Linked DNA regions of Candidatus Thiodictyon syntrophicum. The protein of the gene in region 2 interacts with the protein of the main gene of each other region in a pairwise test. Links are inferred from orthologs where the notes say so. Each region holds a gene or a part of one and is shown on either strand. Other genes may lie near its edges.

Region 1 (8,504 bases), 3.3 Mb from region 2 along the record:
TTCAGCAACGAGTCCGCGGAGCGTTACGGTTACACCCTGGCCCTGCTGCGTTCGGGCCAGCTCGACGAGGCCAAGGCCGAGGCGTCCCGGCTGCTCGCGGGACAACCGAGCCTGGCCGAGTTCATCGTGCTGGATGCCCGCATCGACCTGAAGCAGGGCCGCACCGACGCGGCCCTGGCCCACCTGCGCGAGGCGGTCGGCCTGTACCCCGGCAACTGGCCGCTGCGCGTCGCCTACGCCGAGGCCCTGACGAGCGCCGGGCAGCCCCGCAAGGCGATGGAGCAGCTCAAGGCGGTCGCGGCGGTGCGCCCCGGCAACGCCATGGTGCTCGACCTCTTGGGCCAGGTCGCCATCAAGTCGGGCGATAAGGGGGCGAGTCTGCGCTATCGCGCCGAGAAGCTCTATGCCGAGGGCGACCTGGAGCCGGCCATCAAGCAACTGGAGTTCGCCCTGCGCCAGCGTGACCTCGACTACTACGAGGCGGCGCAGATCCAGGTCCTGCTGGAGAGTTGGAAGGAGGAGGAGCGGGCGCAGAAGAAACGCGGGCGCGACCCCTTCGGGCTCAACGCCGCAGGCGCTGCCGACGGACCCAAGACACTCATCGATATTCGCAGAGGAGCAAAGTGAATGATTGACGACACCCGCAGGACCCTCCTCAAAGGCTCCCTGGCCGTCGGCCCCGTCGGCGCCGCGCTCGCGCTGGCCCCGGGGCTGCTCTTGGCGGACTGGAACCAGGCCGCCTTCGCGTCCCAGGACCTGGGCTCGGCCCTCAAGGCCCTGCTGGGCAGCGGCGCCCCCGAGACCAATGACGAGGTCCGTATCAAGGCCCCGGACCTCGCCGAGAACGGCGCCGTGGTCCCGGTGACGGTGGAGACCAGCCTGGAGAACGTCACCACCATCGCCATCGTCGCCGCCGGCAACGAGCGCCCCCTGGTCGCCTCCTTCGTCCTGGGTCCCGCCGCCCTGCCCTACGTCTCGACGCGCGTCAAGATGGCCAAGACGGCGGACCTGATTGCGGTGGTGAAGCAGGACGAGCGGTTGTTCAGTAACACCAAGACCGTCAAGGTCACCATCGGCGGCTGCGGCGGCTGAGCGCGCGACCCCCATCATTCATGTCTCCCGAGGTCAGCGAACATGTCCGATATCAAGGTGCGGGCCAAGCTCGAAGGCACCGAAACGGTGGTCAAGTGCCTGATCAGCCACCCCATGGAGAACGGTCTGCGCAAGGACGCCAAGACCGGCGAACTGGTGCCGGCCCACTTCATCGAGGAAGTCGTCTGCAAGTGGAAGGGCGAGGTGGTACTCACCGCCTCCTGGAGCGGCGGCGTCTCCAAGAACCCCTACCTGTCCTTCAAGTTCCTGGGCGGCGCGGTCGGCGACCCGGTGGAGATCACCTGGAAGGACAATCTGGGCCAGAGCCAGAGCGAAACCGCCCCGATCAGTTGATAGAGCCTTCGCACCTGACCTCCGGACAGGCCCCTGGTGCAGGGGCGGGGGCGGGTTTGAAACCCGCCCCTACATCCGGCTATCACGTCCGCGGGCTATAATGGCGCCACCTTTCGCATCGAGCCCAAGTCGTCCCATGCCGCCTCTGAACCGCCGGATCTCCGCCCTCACCCTGATCCCGGGCGCCCTCTTCGGCGCCGTTACCCACGCCGCCGCCCCGGTGCAGCCGGTGGCGCTTCCACCCGGACCGCCCGTGACCGATTTCAGCACCCTGTTCAACGAGGCCTTCTTTCTCAAACTCGGCTTCTCTTTCATGGTCGGCCTGGCGGTGGGCTATGCACTGAAGATCGCCTTCAAGCTCGCGCTGGTGATGATCGGCGTGATCCTGATCGGCATCTTCGCGCTGCAATACGCCGGCATCGCACACGTCGACTGGTCCGGGATGGAGGGCCAGTACGACACCTGGGCCAGTTGGCTGTCGCTCAATGGCGGCGCCTTCCTGGACTTCATCGGCCACAACCTCTCGAACTCCGCGTCCTTCATCGCCGGGTTGGCCTTGGGGCTCAAGATCTAGCGAGGCTCCTCAGGCCGGCGAGTCGGCGGCCACAAAGTTGCGCATCAACGACGGTGCCGGCTGGTTGTAATTGGACAGCAGTCCCGACGCTATATCGGGGTGGGCGACCTGGTGATCCGGCGGGCCAGGACCCAAGTTCGGGGGTAACACCCGCACGAGGTCTCAAATATGCCTGCCGCCCCCGCCCACGCCGGTTCACTGCGCGAGTCGCTGCGCTACCTGAACTGGGTCTACAACCCCTTCCAGTCACTGGACGTGTCCCAGGTCTATGACCTGCTGTCCACCCGCGCGCCCACCGGGCGCGGTCTCTGGCTCAACCTGGGCTATTGGCGCGACGCCCGGACGCTCGACGACGCCTGCGTCGCCATGGCCGACCTGCTGGCCGAGCGCGCCGACATGACGGACGCGGACGCGGTACTGGACGTGGGCTTCGGCTTTGCCGATCAGGATATCCGCTGGGCCCAGACGCGGGCGCCGCGGTCCATCACCGGGCTCAACATCACCGCCTCCCAGGTCGCCGTCGCCCGCGCCCGGGTCGCGGACCTGGGACTCTGCGAGCGGATCGACCTGCGCGAGGGCTCGGCCACCGCGATGCCTCTGCCGGACGCCGCCTTCGACGTGGTGACGGCACTCGAATGCGCCTTCCACTTCCGCACCCGCGAGCGCTTCTTCGCCGAGGCCTTCCGGGTGCTGCGCCCGGGCGGGCGCCTGGTGGTCGCCGACATCCTGCCCATGCCGACGGCAAGCGGCTGGGGGGCGCGCCTCCAGCAACGCGTGTCTTGGACCCTGGTCGCCGGCAAGTTTCCAATTCCGAAGGAGAATATCTACACGCGGCAAGAGTATGCCGGGCGGCTCGCGGCCTGCGGATTCACCGGGGTGCGGGTGGACTCCATCCGCGACGAGGTCTATGCGCCCCTGCACCGCTGTCTGGCCCAGGACCCGGCGCCGATCGCGCGGCTGCACCCCCTGATGCGGCTGCCGGCGCGCGTGACCCTGTCCATGGATGCGGCGGGCATCTATCGGGGGCTGGACTACGTCCTGGCGGTCGCACACAAACCGGGATGATGGCCGCTCAGCCGGGGGCCTGGTCGTGCCCCGTCACCCCATCGTCGCGGTAATGCGGATCGGTCCAGCACTTGGGGATGGGCTCGTCCGAGCAGAAGGCCAGATCGCCCTTATCGAAGCTCTCCGGGTCCTGCGCCTCATCGCCATAGTGATAGCGCCCGATCACGGTCCCGCGCAGCGGGTTGAACAGATCCCGCAGGCTCAGGACTTCGACCATCTTGCCGGACATTGAGTGTTTTAGAAACATCGTCTTACCTCGGTGGCTGTCGGCGTATTCCGGGTCCCCTGCAGTATGGCACCGTCGGCGCGGCACGCCAACGGACAAAGCGAGGCCACCCGTAGGGTCCGCTGTGCGGACCGGCGGCCTCGCGCCTCGCAACCCTCGCAGCCATGGCCGAAGTGGGCAGCGGTCCGCACAGCGGACCCTACCCTCGCTCGGCGGGTGTCAGGGCCTTGATGGACAGCGCGTGCAGCTCCCCGCTCGCGAGCTGCTCGCGCACCGTATCCATCACCAGGCGCTGTTTCTTGAGCGGCGTCAGCCCCGCGAAGGCCGGGCTCACCACCACCGCCTCGAAGTGACTGCCGTCACCCGTCACCTGCACCGCCGCGTCCGGCATACCGGCCCGGATCAGGGTTGCGATTGCTTCAGTCTCCACGTTTCACCCCTTTGTTCGGTTCGGCTGCGCGCTGCGCAACCGAGAATTTCAAAGATCGATGCGGGAAGATGGTTCCCCGGCAGCGGGACTACCGCCCGCCGGCGCCCGTTCCGCGGCTCGGCGTCCAGTGTAACCAGACGGGACGCGCGGCGCCCGCACGGCATTCCCACGCTGGAGTTGAGCAACGAGAGACGAGCGACCCGCGCCGGGCTTAACGTAACGGCATTGGGGTGGAACCTGGCATCCCAAGTATGATCCTTTTTACTTTCGTCATACAATGCGCCCACGGCCTGCGTGATGAAGAGCACCGAACAATGCACATTACTGATGGTCACCTGAGCCCCTTGACCCGCGCGGGCGCTGCTGCGGTCGCGGTAGTCGCGGCGTTCCCGTTCGTAATCATAGCCAATCCATGACGACGGGCGCCCGCTAAAGACCATGGGGGAGCAATCGTTTCTGCGCGGTGGTCATCCTCGGGGGCGGGGGGATTTTCTGGAGCGACTGCTGCGCGGCCTGCTGGACGCGATGGATCATGCGGCCGACGCCGAGCGGCTCGCCGCGGCTCCCGGTTTGCTTCAGCGCCTCGACCCGCGGCTCAAGACCCTCGGGCTGCTGTCGCTCGTCGTGACCGCGGTCTTCGTGAAGTCGCTGGTCGCCCTGGCCTTGCTCTTCGCCTGCGCGACCGCCCTGGCCCTGGCCTCGGGGATCACCCTGCGGCGCTTGGCCCGTCAGGTCTGGATCGGCGTATTCCTGTTCACGGGGGTGCTTGCGATTCCGGCCATCGTGCTGGTCCCCGGCGACGCCGTGGCCGTGGTGCCGTTGCTGGACTGGACCATCACCCGGCAGGGGCTGCGGGGTGCGGCCTTCCTGATCGGACGCGCACAGACGGCGGCGACCTTCGCCCTGTTGGTGGTGCTGACCACGCCCTGGCCGCAGGTGCTCAAGGCGCTGCGCAGTCTGGGCGTGCCGCTGATACTGGTCGCGATCCTCGGTATGACCCATCGCTATATCTTCGTGCTGCTCGAGAGCAGCGTGCAACTGTTCGAGGCCAAGCGCAGTCGGGTCATGGGTCCGCTGCCCGGCCCGCAGCGCCGACGGCTGGCCATGACCAGTGTCGTGGTCTTGCTCGAGCGGTCGTTACAGCTCGCCACGGAGGTCCATCTGGCGATGATCGCGCGCGGCTATCGCGGTGAGGTGCACCTGCTCGATGAGTTGCGCACCCGCCCCCGGGATTGGCTGGCCCTGGCCGGCTTGCTGAGCATCGCGGCAGTCGCCATCGGCTGGCCCTGGCTGCCCGCGATCGGTGACGGCGGCTGATGCCAGCCGCTGCTGCGCATCCGCAAGCCGCGGCGGCGTTCGAGCTGGTCGAGGTGCACTACGCCTATCAGGACATCCCCGCCTTGAATGGGGTGAGCCTGCGCATTCCGACCGGTCAGTGCATCGCCCTGTTGGGCGCCAACGGCTCCGGCAAGTCGACGCTGCTGCGGCTGCTCGCGGCACTGTGCTTTCCCGACCGCGGGCGCCTTGCCGCGTTCGGCGAGGACCTGTCCGATGAGCGGATGCAGCAGGAGGCGCTCGCCTATGCCTTTCGCCGTCGGGTCGGTCTGGTGTTCCAGAATCCCGAGGTGCAACTCTTCAATCCGACCGTCTTCGACGAACTGGCCTTCGGGCCGCTGCAACTGGGTTGGACCAGAGAGGAAATCCTGCGGTGCGTGGACGCGATGCTCGCCGAGTTTGCGCTTGTGGACTTAAGGCACCGCTCGCCGCACCGGCTCTCGGGCGGCGAGAAGAAGCGGGTCGCGCTGGCATGCGTGCTCATCACCAGGCCCGAGGTGCTGTTGCTGGACGAACCCACGGCCGCGCTGGACCCGCGCAGTCAGGGTGAGGTCGTGCGCTTCCTCGCCGACTGCCGCGGTACCGGCCGCACTGTTGTCACGGCGACCCACAACCTCGATATCGTGGCCGAGATCGCCGACTACTGCTTCGTGCTCCAGGCCGGACGCCTGGTGGCACAAGGCACGCCAACCGACATCCTGGGCGATGGTGCCTTGCTGCGTGCCACACAGTTGCTGCATGCGCACTGGCACGTCCATGCCGACGGTCTCGCCCACACGCACGACCATCGGCATCACGTCGCCGCCGGAGAACCCTTATGAGCAAGCCCATCATCGCCGTCACCCTGGGCGATCCGGCCGGGGTCGGCCCCGAGATCCTGGTCCGCGCCCTCGCCGACCCGCGCGTCGAGGAGGCCGTCCGCTGCCTGGTCTACGGCGACGCCCGGGTGGTCGAAAAGGCGGTCCGGGAGGCGCGCCTGGGACTTGCGGTCCGGGCCATCCACCGCGGGGACGAGGCGCGTTATGCGCCGGGGTCGATCGAGGTCATCGACTTCGCCAACGCCGACCCGGCGGCCTTCGTGCCGGGCCAGGTCCAGGCCCGCTGCGGGCAGGCCGCCTGGGACTATATCGAGGCGGCCGTGCAGGCGGCCCTGCGGGGTGAGGTCGCGGCGCTCGACACCGCCCCGATCAACAAGGAGTCGATCCAGGCGGCCGGCGTGCCCTATATCGGCCATACCGAGATGCTGGCGGCCCTGACCGGGGCCCATGACCCGCTGACGATGTTCGAGACGCTCGGCCTGCGGGTGTTTTTCTTAAGCCGCCATGTCTCGCTGCGCGACTCCTGCGCCCTGGTCACGCGGGCGCGGTTGCTCGACTACATCGCACGCTGTCATCAGGCCATGGACCAACTCGGTCTGGGCGGCGGCGAACTCGCGGTCGCGGGCCTCAACCCCCATTGCGGGGAGCACGGCCTGTTCGGCGATGAAGAGGTTCGGGAGGTGGCGCCGGCCGTCGCCGAGGCGCGGGCCCGGGGGTGGCGCGTCGCCGGCCCCATCGGCCCCGATTCGGTCTTCCATCAGGCCAAGACCGGGCGCTACGCGGCCGTCCTGGCGCTCTACCACGACCAGGGCCATATCGCCACCAAGACCCTGGACTTCGAGCGCACCATCTCACTGACCCTGGGGCTGCCCTTTCTGCGCCTGAGCGTCGACCACGGCACCGCCTTCGACATCGCCTGGCAGGGGACGGCGAGCCCGGTGGGCATGATCGAATCGCTGCTGGTGGCGGCGCGCTATGCGCCCGCCTATCGACAGACGCAACAGATGATACCTTGAGGCGCGACTGCCGATTCCAGTCGGGCCGGTGAGCAAAGGCCAAGAAACCCTAGGAAGAGCTGTTTAGCCGCAAATGAACGCAAATTGACGCAAATAATTACAACCTTGGCCTTGGCTGCCCGTTGACCGTCCGGGTGACGCCCGGGACGATGCCAACTATCCGATTTATTTGCGCTTATTTGCGTTCATTTGCGGCCGGATACTCTTTCTTCAGCTAAGGCGCCGGCCCGGACCGCGGGGGCTCGCGCCCCAGCGCCTCGCGCTGGGCCTTGAGCGTGCCCAGCCGCGCCCGCTGGGCCAGGAGGTTGTCGGTGTAGCCCTCGTAGGTCGAGGCGATCTGTTGATTCAACGACGCCTCCCAGGCGGCGGTGTCGGTCCCTTCGGTGCCCTGGGCCAATTGGTTGCGCAGGGCGGCGATGCGGGCATCACGCTCCGTCTCCTGGTTCGTGATCTGCTGCTCCAGGCTCAGGATCTCGCTATCGAGCACGTAGCCCTGCGCCACCGTCCCCGCCTGATACTCCCGCGCCGCGGCGGACTGGGCGGCGGCCCGCGCCTGGGCGGCATCCGGGCGGGAATAATCCACTTCCAGGGTCTGCTCGCGCCCGGCGCAGGGCTCATCGGAGAAGGTCACCTGCCCGCCCTGATGGCATTCATAGACCTGCACCGCGGCCTCCTCGGCCGCCGCGTCGAGACTCCAGGCTGCCGCCAGGCCGACCAGGCCGACCGCGAACAGCCTCAGGATTGAGATCGGGAAATGCATACTGACCTCCTTAACAAAGACTCACAGTCACCGAAAACGCTGCCGCCATCTTAGCTGCGCAATTGCGTTGATCTGCATGCCGACCCCAACGGGGTCGAACATACCAGCCCAGGGCAACGCCCTGGGAAAGTTTAATCGGCCTAGCCCTGAAAGGGCGTGACATAGTGGCGCAGACCTTTATGTCACGCCCTTTCAGGGCTAGGCTCACTCATACCTCATACCCAGGGCGTTGCCCTGGGCTGGTATGTGACGCCCCTTCGGGGCTTCAGCGGGGCGCAGGAAAATCCGTCCCTCAGTTGTACTCACTCGTTTTCATCTTCGGTTTCATCGTCCCGATCCGGCTGCGCCTCCACCACCCCCCGCAGAAACCGGAACAGCTTGCGCGGCGCCTCCAGGCGCCCGCGCTCGGTGTCACGCTTGGCGGCGCGTACCAGGGTGCGCAATTGCTGGCGGTCGGCGTCCGGATACTCGTCCAGGAACTCGCTCAAGGCGGCGTCGCCCTCGCCGATCAGGCGCTCGCGCCAGCGCTCCAACCGGTGGTGGCGGGCGGCGTCCGCGCGCTCGCGCTCCTGCGCCTGGTCCATCAGGGCGTGAACGGCGTGCATGTCCTCGCGCTCCAGCAGGTTGGCGATGCGCTTGTAGTGTCGGCCGCGGGCGCGAATGTCCTTGATGCGGGCCGTCTCCTCGATTGCCGCCCAGGTCACGGCGCTGAGCCGCAGCCGTTCCAGTTCGACCCGCGGCATGGCGGTCAGGCGCTCGGCCAGGGCCTGGAGCGCCTGGTGCTCGCGCTTGAAGTGGCTCTTGCTGGGGCCGGCGGGCGCTTCCTCCTCGTCT
Region 2 (8,430 bases):
GCTCGGCCAGGTCGTCGACCAGGCTGGTGGTTGCCACCTGTTCCTGACTCTCGACGAGGCGCAGCAACTCACCCTCCAGGGGGAACGGTTGGAGCCCGGTATGGCAGAGGTTCCAGAGGTCAAGGGTGCCATCGGCCACGGTTTGCGGCGTCCCTGGGAAGGCGTGCATGGGGTTGGCGCCGCTCAGACCCGTCCGCGCATCGCGTCCAGGTACTCCAGTACCCGGGTCAGACCCTGCACTGAACGGACTTGCTGCGCCGGTACCCCGCCCGTGTCCCGGTTCTCGGTGTGCATCCAGTGGCGCAGGTCTGCGCCCTCACCGCCCACCAGGACATAGAGGCTGCGGTAGCAGCGGATCAGGAGCAGGGCCAGTTCGCCGGACTTGCTCTGGGGGTCCAGGCCGCGGGCGATGGAGCTACGGTCCTTGCCCACGATGACGCCGAGGTCTGTCTGGGACAGCCCGAGCAGGCGCCCCGCGTTGAGCAGGGCCTTGCTCAACACCGCTGTTGCATCAGGGATGCGCTCGGCGACGGTATTCATCTTCAGATCCCCGGTCGGACTGGCCTTGATGTGCTCATATGCGCGTTATAGTTCATAAATGCGGCAAATGCAACGGTCAATGGGTGTCGATTCCAATCCTGGCCGCCACGCTGAGGGCCGTCGCAGGGTCCGCGCCGGCGCCTGCGGGTCGCTGATCAGTCCGCGGGCCGGGTCGGCAGCGGGTCGCTGATCCACAGCAAGGCCGCTTCGTCTGTCCGCCCGAGCGGACCGTCCTTCATCACCAGGGTCCCGGCGGCGACCGGTCGACTGGCCACGCCGGCCGGCGCCGCGGGCGATGACCCGGTGTCACCGGCGGCAACCCGGCCCGGCCGCTGCTGCATCCAGGCGCGGACCTGTGCGTGATAGGCCGGTTGGTAGAGAACCTTCACCGCGCGCAGCCCCTCGCCCTGGAAATAGAATGCGACGGCGCGGGCGGGGTATTGGTTGAAGGAGCCGATGGCGGCGGTGCAGCGTCGATCGCCGAAGGGGCCGTGGGTAGCAGCGCACTGTAAGGCGAGCGTGGGGAAGGTGGCCCTGATGGCGGACTCGCTCAGGCGGTCGCTGAAGGCGTCCAGGGCGGCGTCGAAGGCGGGGCGGCCGAGCAGCGACAGGAGCGCCAGATCGGTGCGGCGCTGCCCGTCCGGGGTGAACAGCATCCAATACAGGGGACCCAGCACCAGCGCGAGTGCGAGCAAGGTCCGGTAGAGACGGGGCAGGCGCAGGTTGGGGGCTATGGGGTCCAGTTGCGGCGACCTTGTTTGCGGGTTTTGGTCCGCACAGCGGACCCTACGAGTAGGGTCCGCTGCGCGGACCGATCAACGCGAGGCGCCGACGCTCAACCCAACTTCGCCGCGTCCGCCAGGTCCCAGACCCGCGGCGAGTGGATCAGGCGCGCCAGTTGCAGCGCACGCTCGTGCTCCATCTCGCGCGGCAGGTGGTCGCCGAAGCTGGTGAACAGCTCCTCCTGGTCGTTGGTCTCGTGGCGGGCGACCTCGGTGTCGATGTTGTTGATGGCGGCATAGACGTCTTTGGGGAAGTCCAGTCCGTCCCAGCGGAAGGCGTCGTAGTCGGGGACCCAACCGAGCGGGCTCTCGATGGCGGCGCCGACGTGGTTGCAGCGGTCGATGACCCACTTCAGGACCCGCATGTTCTCGCCATAGCCGGGCCACATAAAATGGCCGTGCTCGTCCTTGCGGAACCAGTTGACGCGGAAGATACGCGGCGGGGTGGCGACCATCTGGCGGCCGATGAGCAGCCAGTGGCGCCAGTAGTCCCCCATGTTGTAGCCGCAGAAGGGCAGCATGGCCATGGGGTCGCGTCGCATACCGGCCTGACCGATGGCGGCGGCGGTGGCCTCGGAGCCCATGGTGGCGGCCATATAGACGCCGTGTTCCCAGTTGTAGCTTTGAAAGGCCAACGGGAAGTGCTTGCTCACCCGCCCGCCGAACAGGAAGGCGCTGACCGGTACGCCCTTGGGGTTCTCCCATTCGGGGTCGATGCAGGGACACTGGGAGGCGGGGGCGGTGAAGCGGGCATTGGGGTGGGCGGCGGGGATGCCGGAGCCCGGCGTCCAGTCGTTGCCCTTCCAGTCGATCAGGTGCTCCGGGGGCTCCTGGGTCAGGCCCTCCCACCAGATGTCGCCGTCGTCGGTCAGGGCGCAGTTGGTGAAGATGCAGTTGGCATAGAGGGTGTCGATGGCGTTGGGGTTGGACTCGGGGTTGGTCCCTGGGGCGACGCCGAAGAAGCCGGCCTCCGGGTTGATGGCATAGAAGCGGCCATCGTCCTTGTTGGGCTTGATCCAGGCGATGTCGTCGCCGACGGTGGTGACCTTCCAGCCCTCGAAGCCGGCGGGCGGGATCAGCATGGCGAAGTTGGTCTTGCCGCAGGCGCTCGGGAAGGCGGCCGTCACATACTGCTTCTTGCCCTCAGGTGACTCGACCCCGAGGATCAGCATGTGTTCGGCGAGCCACCCCTCGTCGCGGGCCATGACGGAGGCGATGCGCAACGCCAGGCACTTCTTGCCGAGCAGGGCGTTGCCGCCGTAGCCGCTGCCATAGGACCAGATCTCGCGGGTCTCCGGGAAGTGGGCGATGTATTTGTCCTCGATCCGCGGGGCGCAGGGCCAGGGCACGTCCGGCTCCCCGTCCTCCAGGGGGGCGCCGACCGAGTGCAGGCAGGGGATGAATTCACCGTCCTCCCCCAGGGTGTCCAGCACCTTCTGGCCCATGCGGGTCATGATGCGCTGGTTGGCCACGACATAGGGCGAGTCGGTGATCTGCACCCCGATGTGGGCGATGTGCGAGCCGATCGGCCCCATGCTGAAGGGGATCACGTAGAGGGTGCGCCCGTGCATCGAGCCGCGGAAGGCCTCGGTCAGGATCTTCTTCATCTTGACCGGGTCCATGTGGTTGTTGGTCGGACCCGCCTCATCCTTGCGCCGCGAGCAGATGAAGGTCCGCTCCTCCACCCGCGCCACGTCGCTCGGGTGGGAGCGCGCCAGGAAGCTGTTGGGGCGCTTCTGCGCGTTGAGACGCACGAAGGTGCCGCTCTCTACCATCTCCTCGCAGAGTCGGTCGTACTCGGTTTGGGAGCCGTCGCACCAGTAGATGCGGTCCGGCTCGCAGAGTCCGGCCATCTCGTCGACCCAGTTCAGGAGCCGGTGGTGGGTGGTGCGCGTCGCACCATCGTGGGTCTTGGTCATGGCGGAGAAATCCTCGCTTGGGCAAAGAAAGTGGAGCCGATCAGGGCCTGAAGGAAGAACGCGGGAGGGCAATCGGCCGTGCGGGTCGGCGCGGGGCCGCGACCACCCGGGGCCCGCGTCCGGCGGGCCACCGTGAGTTTAAGCCATCGGGGCGCCTGGCGGCACGGCAAATCCGGACTTGTCGGTCGCCATCGAAGAGACCACGTCGATGTCGTAGTAGCGGGTCGCCTCCATGAGCAGGCGGCACTCCACCCACATGTCCCCATCGACCAACGGCATAAACAAATCGTAGATGTTGTCGACGCCCATCACAACTCTGACCCCATGGTGCAGCAGCGTCGTCACCGGGGCTATGGAGTTGTGGATCGGGGCCGTCCGATCGGACAGTTGGCGCATGCTCAAGGCGGCGGAGGGGCAGACGATGAAGGCGACCGCGGCCTCGCGACACATGGCGATGACGCGGCGCTGGTAACGCTCATCATGCGCCGCCAGTGAGATGCCGTGCACCGCCCGCACCCGGCCGTGCAGGCCGAATTCCATGGTCTTCAAGGCCAGCAACTCGGTTTCGACCTCGTCGGGGTTGTTCTCCTGGTCCACATGCACGTCGACCGGTTTATTGAGCTCGCGGGCCAGGCTGAAGATGAAGTCCAGGTGCTTCTCGGGTTGGGGGCGGTCCTTGGACGGCAGGCCGCCGATCACGTCGGCCTTTTCGCAGGCACGCACGAATTCGCCCTGGGAGTCGGGTTCGAGCACCCCCTGCAGCGGCTGGACCGCGATCTCCAGGCGGATCTGATCGCGAAAGCGCTCCTTCAGCAGCAGCGCCGCGTCGATCGGCATCTGGCCGACGGTGGTGTCGGCATCGACAAAGGTGCGGCAATAGGTCACGCCCTGCGCAATCATCTTCCTGACTGCCCGCTCCATCCGCTCGAGCAGGTCTTCCGGCGTATAGTTTTCTTTGAGGTATTTGTACAGCTTCCATTTCGCCTGCATGTCCACCTGTCCGAGCTTCAGATTCTCGGTGGAGATCAGGTAGGCCTTGTCGAAATGGGCGTGATGACAGGCAAAGCCCCCCTTGGCGGCGACGCGCCGCAGGAAATCGCGCTTCAGATTCCAGGGTTCGGTCGGGTCCGACAGCTTATAGCGATACTGGCCCGCCTGGTGCTTGCGCAGCATCTCCCGGATGGCGATCATGGCCACCTCGGCGTCGGTGTAGATCGGGATGCCGGCCTCGATCGACAGGGAGCGGATCAGGTTGCAGTCGGACGCCTCGTCGTAGTCGTTGTTGCCGGTCAGGACGTTCACGACCATATCGAAGCGGTTGGTGTCCAGAAACGACCGGATGTTGGGCAACTGGGCATCGTTGATCTTATGGAGCAGGATGTTCGCAATGCCGTGCTTGACCAGGAAGCGGCTGGTGCCGGGCGTGGCATAGAGCTGCACGTTGGCCTCTTTCAAACGGCGCAAGCCCGGCAGCATCGCCTCTTTGTCCGACGGTTTGCCCGCGCTGACCAGGACGTTCGTGGGCGTCTTGCCCAAGAGCTTCAGGTTGAACGCGACGGCTTCGAGCGAGATATCTTCGTGCATGGGGGTGAGTTCCGGATGCGAGTGTGAAGGCTAGGCCAACAGTACCAAGGAACGGTTCACTAATACGTTGAACAAGTGCTTCAGGGGATGCTTGTCGCGTCGTTGTCGTTGTCGTTGTCGTAATCGAGGCTATCGTAGCGCCCCGGATTCGCTACCATCCCAAAACGCATCGCTTCTTCGATTACGATCACGACAACGACAACGACAACGACAACGACTGCGTCTAACTTGTTCTTGACTCGTTATTAATCCCCATGCGACCCCAGCCCCAGCGGCGTCTCCCCCGGCTTGGTGGATGCCGGGGGCTTGGACCCCGCCCGCCCGCCGGGTGCCGGCCTGGCCCCGCCGCTGAACTCGACGTCGGCCCAGATGTCCCCCTGATCCTCGGACTCCGGTGGGTTGCCGTCGTAGACGAGATTCCGCCGCCGTTGCAGATAGGCGTCGCGCAGGAAGACATAGGGGTCCGGGGCGGCGTCCTCCAGGACCTCGCCCGCCCCCAGCCGGTCGGCCCGGAAGTCGACGATCCGCAGGGTCGCGAAACCCCAATAGATCTTGCCCGTCTCGATGCTGAAGAAGGGGTCGGTGACGAGGTCCCCGGCGAAACCCACGGTGTCGCGCAAGTTACTGGGTCCGAAGATCGGCAGCATGAAGTAGGCACCGGGCGGGAGGCCCCAGTAGCCCAGGGTCTGGCCGAAGTCCTCCTTGTAGCTCGGCAGGCCCAGGTTGGTGGCCACGTCCATGAAGCCCAGGACTCCGAGCGTGGAATTGACGATGAGCCGCCCGATATCGTTGGCGGCGCGCGACATTTTGAACTGCAGGATGTTGTTGGCGAGCGAGGTGACGTCGTCGATGTTGTCGAAAACGTTGGTGATGCCGCGGTCGACCACCTCCGGGGTGATCGCCTTGTAGCCCTTGGCCAAGGGCCGCATAAACGCCTTGTCGAAGTCGCTGTTGAAGCGGTACACCGCCCGGTTGTAGGGCTCCAGCGGGTCACGGGGGTCCGCGACCCGATTGGGTTGGGAGGCACAGCCCGCGGCCAGCAGTGCCGCCAGCGCCGACCCGGCCACCCGGCGGGTCCCTGCTCCGGTCTTCCAATCGCGCATTTGTGTCGTTCCCCCGACGCCCGTCGGGCGCGGCTCGTTGAACCAAAAAAGACCGCCAGACCGCAAGGTCGCAAAAAGGCTTGGGATTTAATGGCGCTACCCCGCCTTTTGGTGCCGTCGGCGCGGTCGCCCCCGCCAGGTCAGGCCCCTATTGTAGTTCTTTGCGTCTGCGGTGCCTTTACGGTTGTGCGGGCGCGCCGTCCGCACCGGGGCCGCCGCGCGGGGCGGCGTCTGAGGCGTCGCCGGGCGTGCGCCGGTTTGGCAACCGGGCGCCGCCCCCGTATGCTGTCGCGATGAACGAAGAGCAACCGATTGTCGAAGGGATCGCCCGCCGCTTTCGCGGCTTTCTGCCCGTGGTGGTGGACGTGGAGACCGCGGGCTTCGACGCCCAGCGCCACGCCCTGCTGGAGATCGCCGCGGTGATCATCCGGATGCGCCCGGACGGGAACCTGGAACCGGCCGCGCCGATCGCGGCCCACGTCCTGCCGTTCGTGGGGTCCGAGATCGATCCGCGCGCGCTGGCCTTCAACGGTATCGATCCCGACCACCCGTTCCGCGACGCGGTGGCCGAGCACGAGGCCTTGGCCCGCATCCTCACCCCGATCCGCAAGGCCGTGAAGTCGACGGGCTGCAACCGCGCCATCCTCGTGGGGCACAATGCCCACTTCGACCTGGGTTTCCTGGCGGCGGCGGTCGAGCGTACCGGCTTCAAGCGCAATCCGTTCCACGCCTTCAGCGTCTTCGACACGGTCAGCCTGGCCGGGTTGATGTTCGGCCAGACGGTTCTGGCCAAGGCCGCGCAGGCGGCCGGGCTCGGCTGGCAGAACAGCGAGGCGCACGCGGCAATCTACGACGCGGAACAGACCGCCCGCCTCTTCTGTACCATCGTCAACCGCTGGCAGGCCCTGGACCCGGTGCACTTCTGGGAGGGACCCGGGGACGGTCGGTAGGGCGAAGTGCGGACCCCGACTAGGGTGCCGCCTTGGCCGTGGCCGCCTCCATCAGCGCCTTGAGTTCGCCCTTCTCGTGCAGTTCCACTGTGATGTCGCAGCCCCCGATCAGTTCGCCGTCGATGTAGATCTGGGGAAACGTGGGCCAGTCCGCGTAGCGCGGTAGATTCTGGAGGATCTCCTGGTCATCCAGGATGTTGACATAGTCGAAGGGGACCCCGCACTCCTGGAGCGCCGCCGCGGCCCGCATGGAGAATCCGCACTGGGGGAACTGGGGCGTGCCCTTCATGTAGATGACGACGGGATGTTGTTTCACCTGCTGGTCGATGCGCTCCAAGACATCCATTCGGTTACCTCTGTAAGTTGACTGAAAGTTGGACCAAGACAGTCGGGTCGGACGCCTGGTTTTCAACGCTCCCGTGCCGCGGGGGGCGCCAGTCGCGTCCGCTGCGCGGACCGGCCTCGATCATCACCAATCCCCGGTGCCCCGCACCCTTCCTCAAGTCAGAACCCACAGGTACCGCAAACGATGAGCGAAAACGCCGCCGACTGCCGTGTGTGCGGACACTCCCAGGGCAACCGTCTGCACCAGGTGCGCGAGACCATGTACGGCGTGCCTGGCGCCTTCGTCTACCTGGAGTGTGCGGCCTGCGGGTGCCTTCAGTTGCAGGACATCCCGCCGGAGATGGCCGCCTGGTACCCGCCCGACTATTGCGCCTACGGCCAGGCCAAGGTGCGGCGGCTCCCCGCCTGGCGGCGCCGGCTCAAGGCCCTGCGCACGCGGCTGCTGCTCGGTGGCCTCGGGCGCGGCGGCCGGTGGCTCGCGCGGCTCCTGCCGTTACCGCCCTACGGCGACTGGTTGGCGCGGCTGCCGCTCGGGCTCGACTCCCGCATCCTGGACGTCGGCTGCGGCGCCGGCCATCTGCTCTTGCGCCTGCAGCGAGACGGATTCCGATCGCTGCGCGGTCTGGACCCCTTCATCGCCGAGACGCTGACCTATCCCGGCGGCCTGGTGGTGCAGAAAGAGCCGCTCGCAGACCTCGCGGGCGAGTTCGATCTGATCATGCTGCACCACTCGTTCGAGCACATGGACCGGCCGCTGGAGGTGCTCGCGACACTGGCCGCGCACCTTGCGCCGGACGGCCGGCTGCTGGTCCGCATCCCGCTCGCCGGCAGCTACGCCTGGCGCAAGTACGGCGCCTCCTGGGCCAACCTGGACGCCCCGCGGCACCTCTACCTGCATACCCCGACCAGTCTCGCCCTCCTGGCCGCGGCGGCGGGGATGGCGATCGAGTCCATCGTCTACGACTCCCAGTACAAACAGATTGCCTTGAGCGAATGGCTCAGCCTGGGGGGAACCATGAAGGACTACGAGCAGTGGGAGCGCACCTGCTATAGCGCCCGGGATATCCGCGGGTTCAAGCGTGCGGCGCGTACCCTCAATGCCCGGCGTGACGGTGACGCGGCGGCCTTCATCCTCGTTCGCCGGGGTGGCCGCTGACGCCGCCCCTCCCGCTAAAAGTGCATGGCGGTCGCGATGGCCGACCCCGCT

Evidence for each region.
Region 1: the proteins of grxD (region 2) and THSYN_RS09070 interact in binary tests that used the Escherichia coli proteins (3 or more experiments, as listed by UniProt). The link is inferred for Candidatus Thiodictyon syntrophicum from one-to-one orthologs.

What each region holds. Positions count from the first base shown.
Region 1 is NZ_CP020370.1:2,111,798-2,120,301, reverse strand. The notes cover bases 2,127-4,927. They hold THSYN_RS09070 (BolA family protein), read right to left. Parts: upstream 3,742-4,927; coding sequence 3,511-3,741; downstream 2,127-3,510. Other genes in these bases: cbiQ (cobalt ECF transporter T component CbiQ), read left to right, coding at 4,180-4,927; THSYN_RS09075 (acetyltransferase), read right to left, coding at 3,093-3,332; THSYN_RS09080 (class I SAM-dependent methyltransferase), read left to right, coding at 2,189-3,085. Also shown: THSYN_RS09100 (M48 family metalloprotease), read left to right, coding at 1-627; thiosulfate oxidation carrier protein SoxY, read left to right, coding at 628-1,092; thiosulfate oxidation carrier complex protein SoxZ, read left to right, coding at 1,135-1,446; THSYN_RS09085 (FUN14 domain-containing protein), read left to right, coding at 1,583-2,020; more of cbiQ, read left to right, coding at 4,928-5,058; THSYN_RS09060 (energy-coupling factor ABC transporter ATP-binding protein), read left to right, coding at 5,058-5,897; 4-hydroxythreonine-4-phosphate dehydrogenase PdxA, read left to right, coding at 5,894-6,910; THSYN_RS09050 (DUF4124 domain-containing protein), read right to left, coding at 7,125-7,670; ribosome biogenesis factor YjgA, read right to left, coding at 7,973-8,422; THSYN_RS33585 (hypothetical protein), read left to right, coding at 8,450-8,504. UniProt on the Escherichia coli protein: Involved in cell resistance against acid stress.
Region 2 is NZ_CP020370.1:5,409,315-5,417,744, reverse strand. What follows is about bases 5,562-8,288. They hold grxD (Grx4 family monothiol glutaredoxin), read right to left. Parts: upstream 7,225-8,288; coding sequence 6,898-7,224; downstream 5,562-6,897. Other genes in these bases: THSYN_RS22895 (class I SAM-dependent methyltransferase), read left to right, coding at 7,408-8,288; rnt (ribonuclease T), read left to right, coding at 6,222-6,878; THSYN_RS22910 (MlaA family lipoprotein), read right to left, coding at 5,562-5,928. Outside these bases: THSYN_RS22935 (RES family NAD+ phosphorylase), read right to left, coding at 1-169; THSYN_RS22930 (MbcA/ParS/Xre antitoxin family protein), read right to left, coding at 184-540; THSYN_RS22925 (hypothetical protein), read right to left, coding at 696-1,235; THSYN_RS22920 (phosphoenolpyruvate carboxykinase (GTP)), read right to left, coding at 1,376-3,241; THSYN_RS22915 (amidohydrolase family protein), read right to left, coding at 3,380-4,825; more of THSYN_RS22910, read right to left, coding at 5,071-5,561; more of THSYN_RS22895, read left to right, coding at 8,289-8,379; THSYN_RS22890 (HVO_A0114 family putative DNA-binding protein), read right to left, coding at 8,429-8,430. UniProt on the Escherichia coli protein: Monothiol glutaredoxin involved in the biogenesis of iron-sulfur clusters.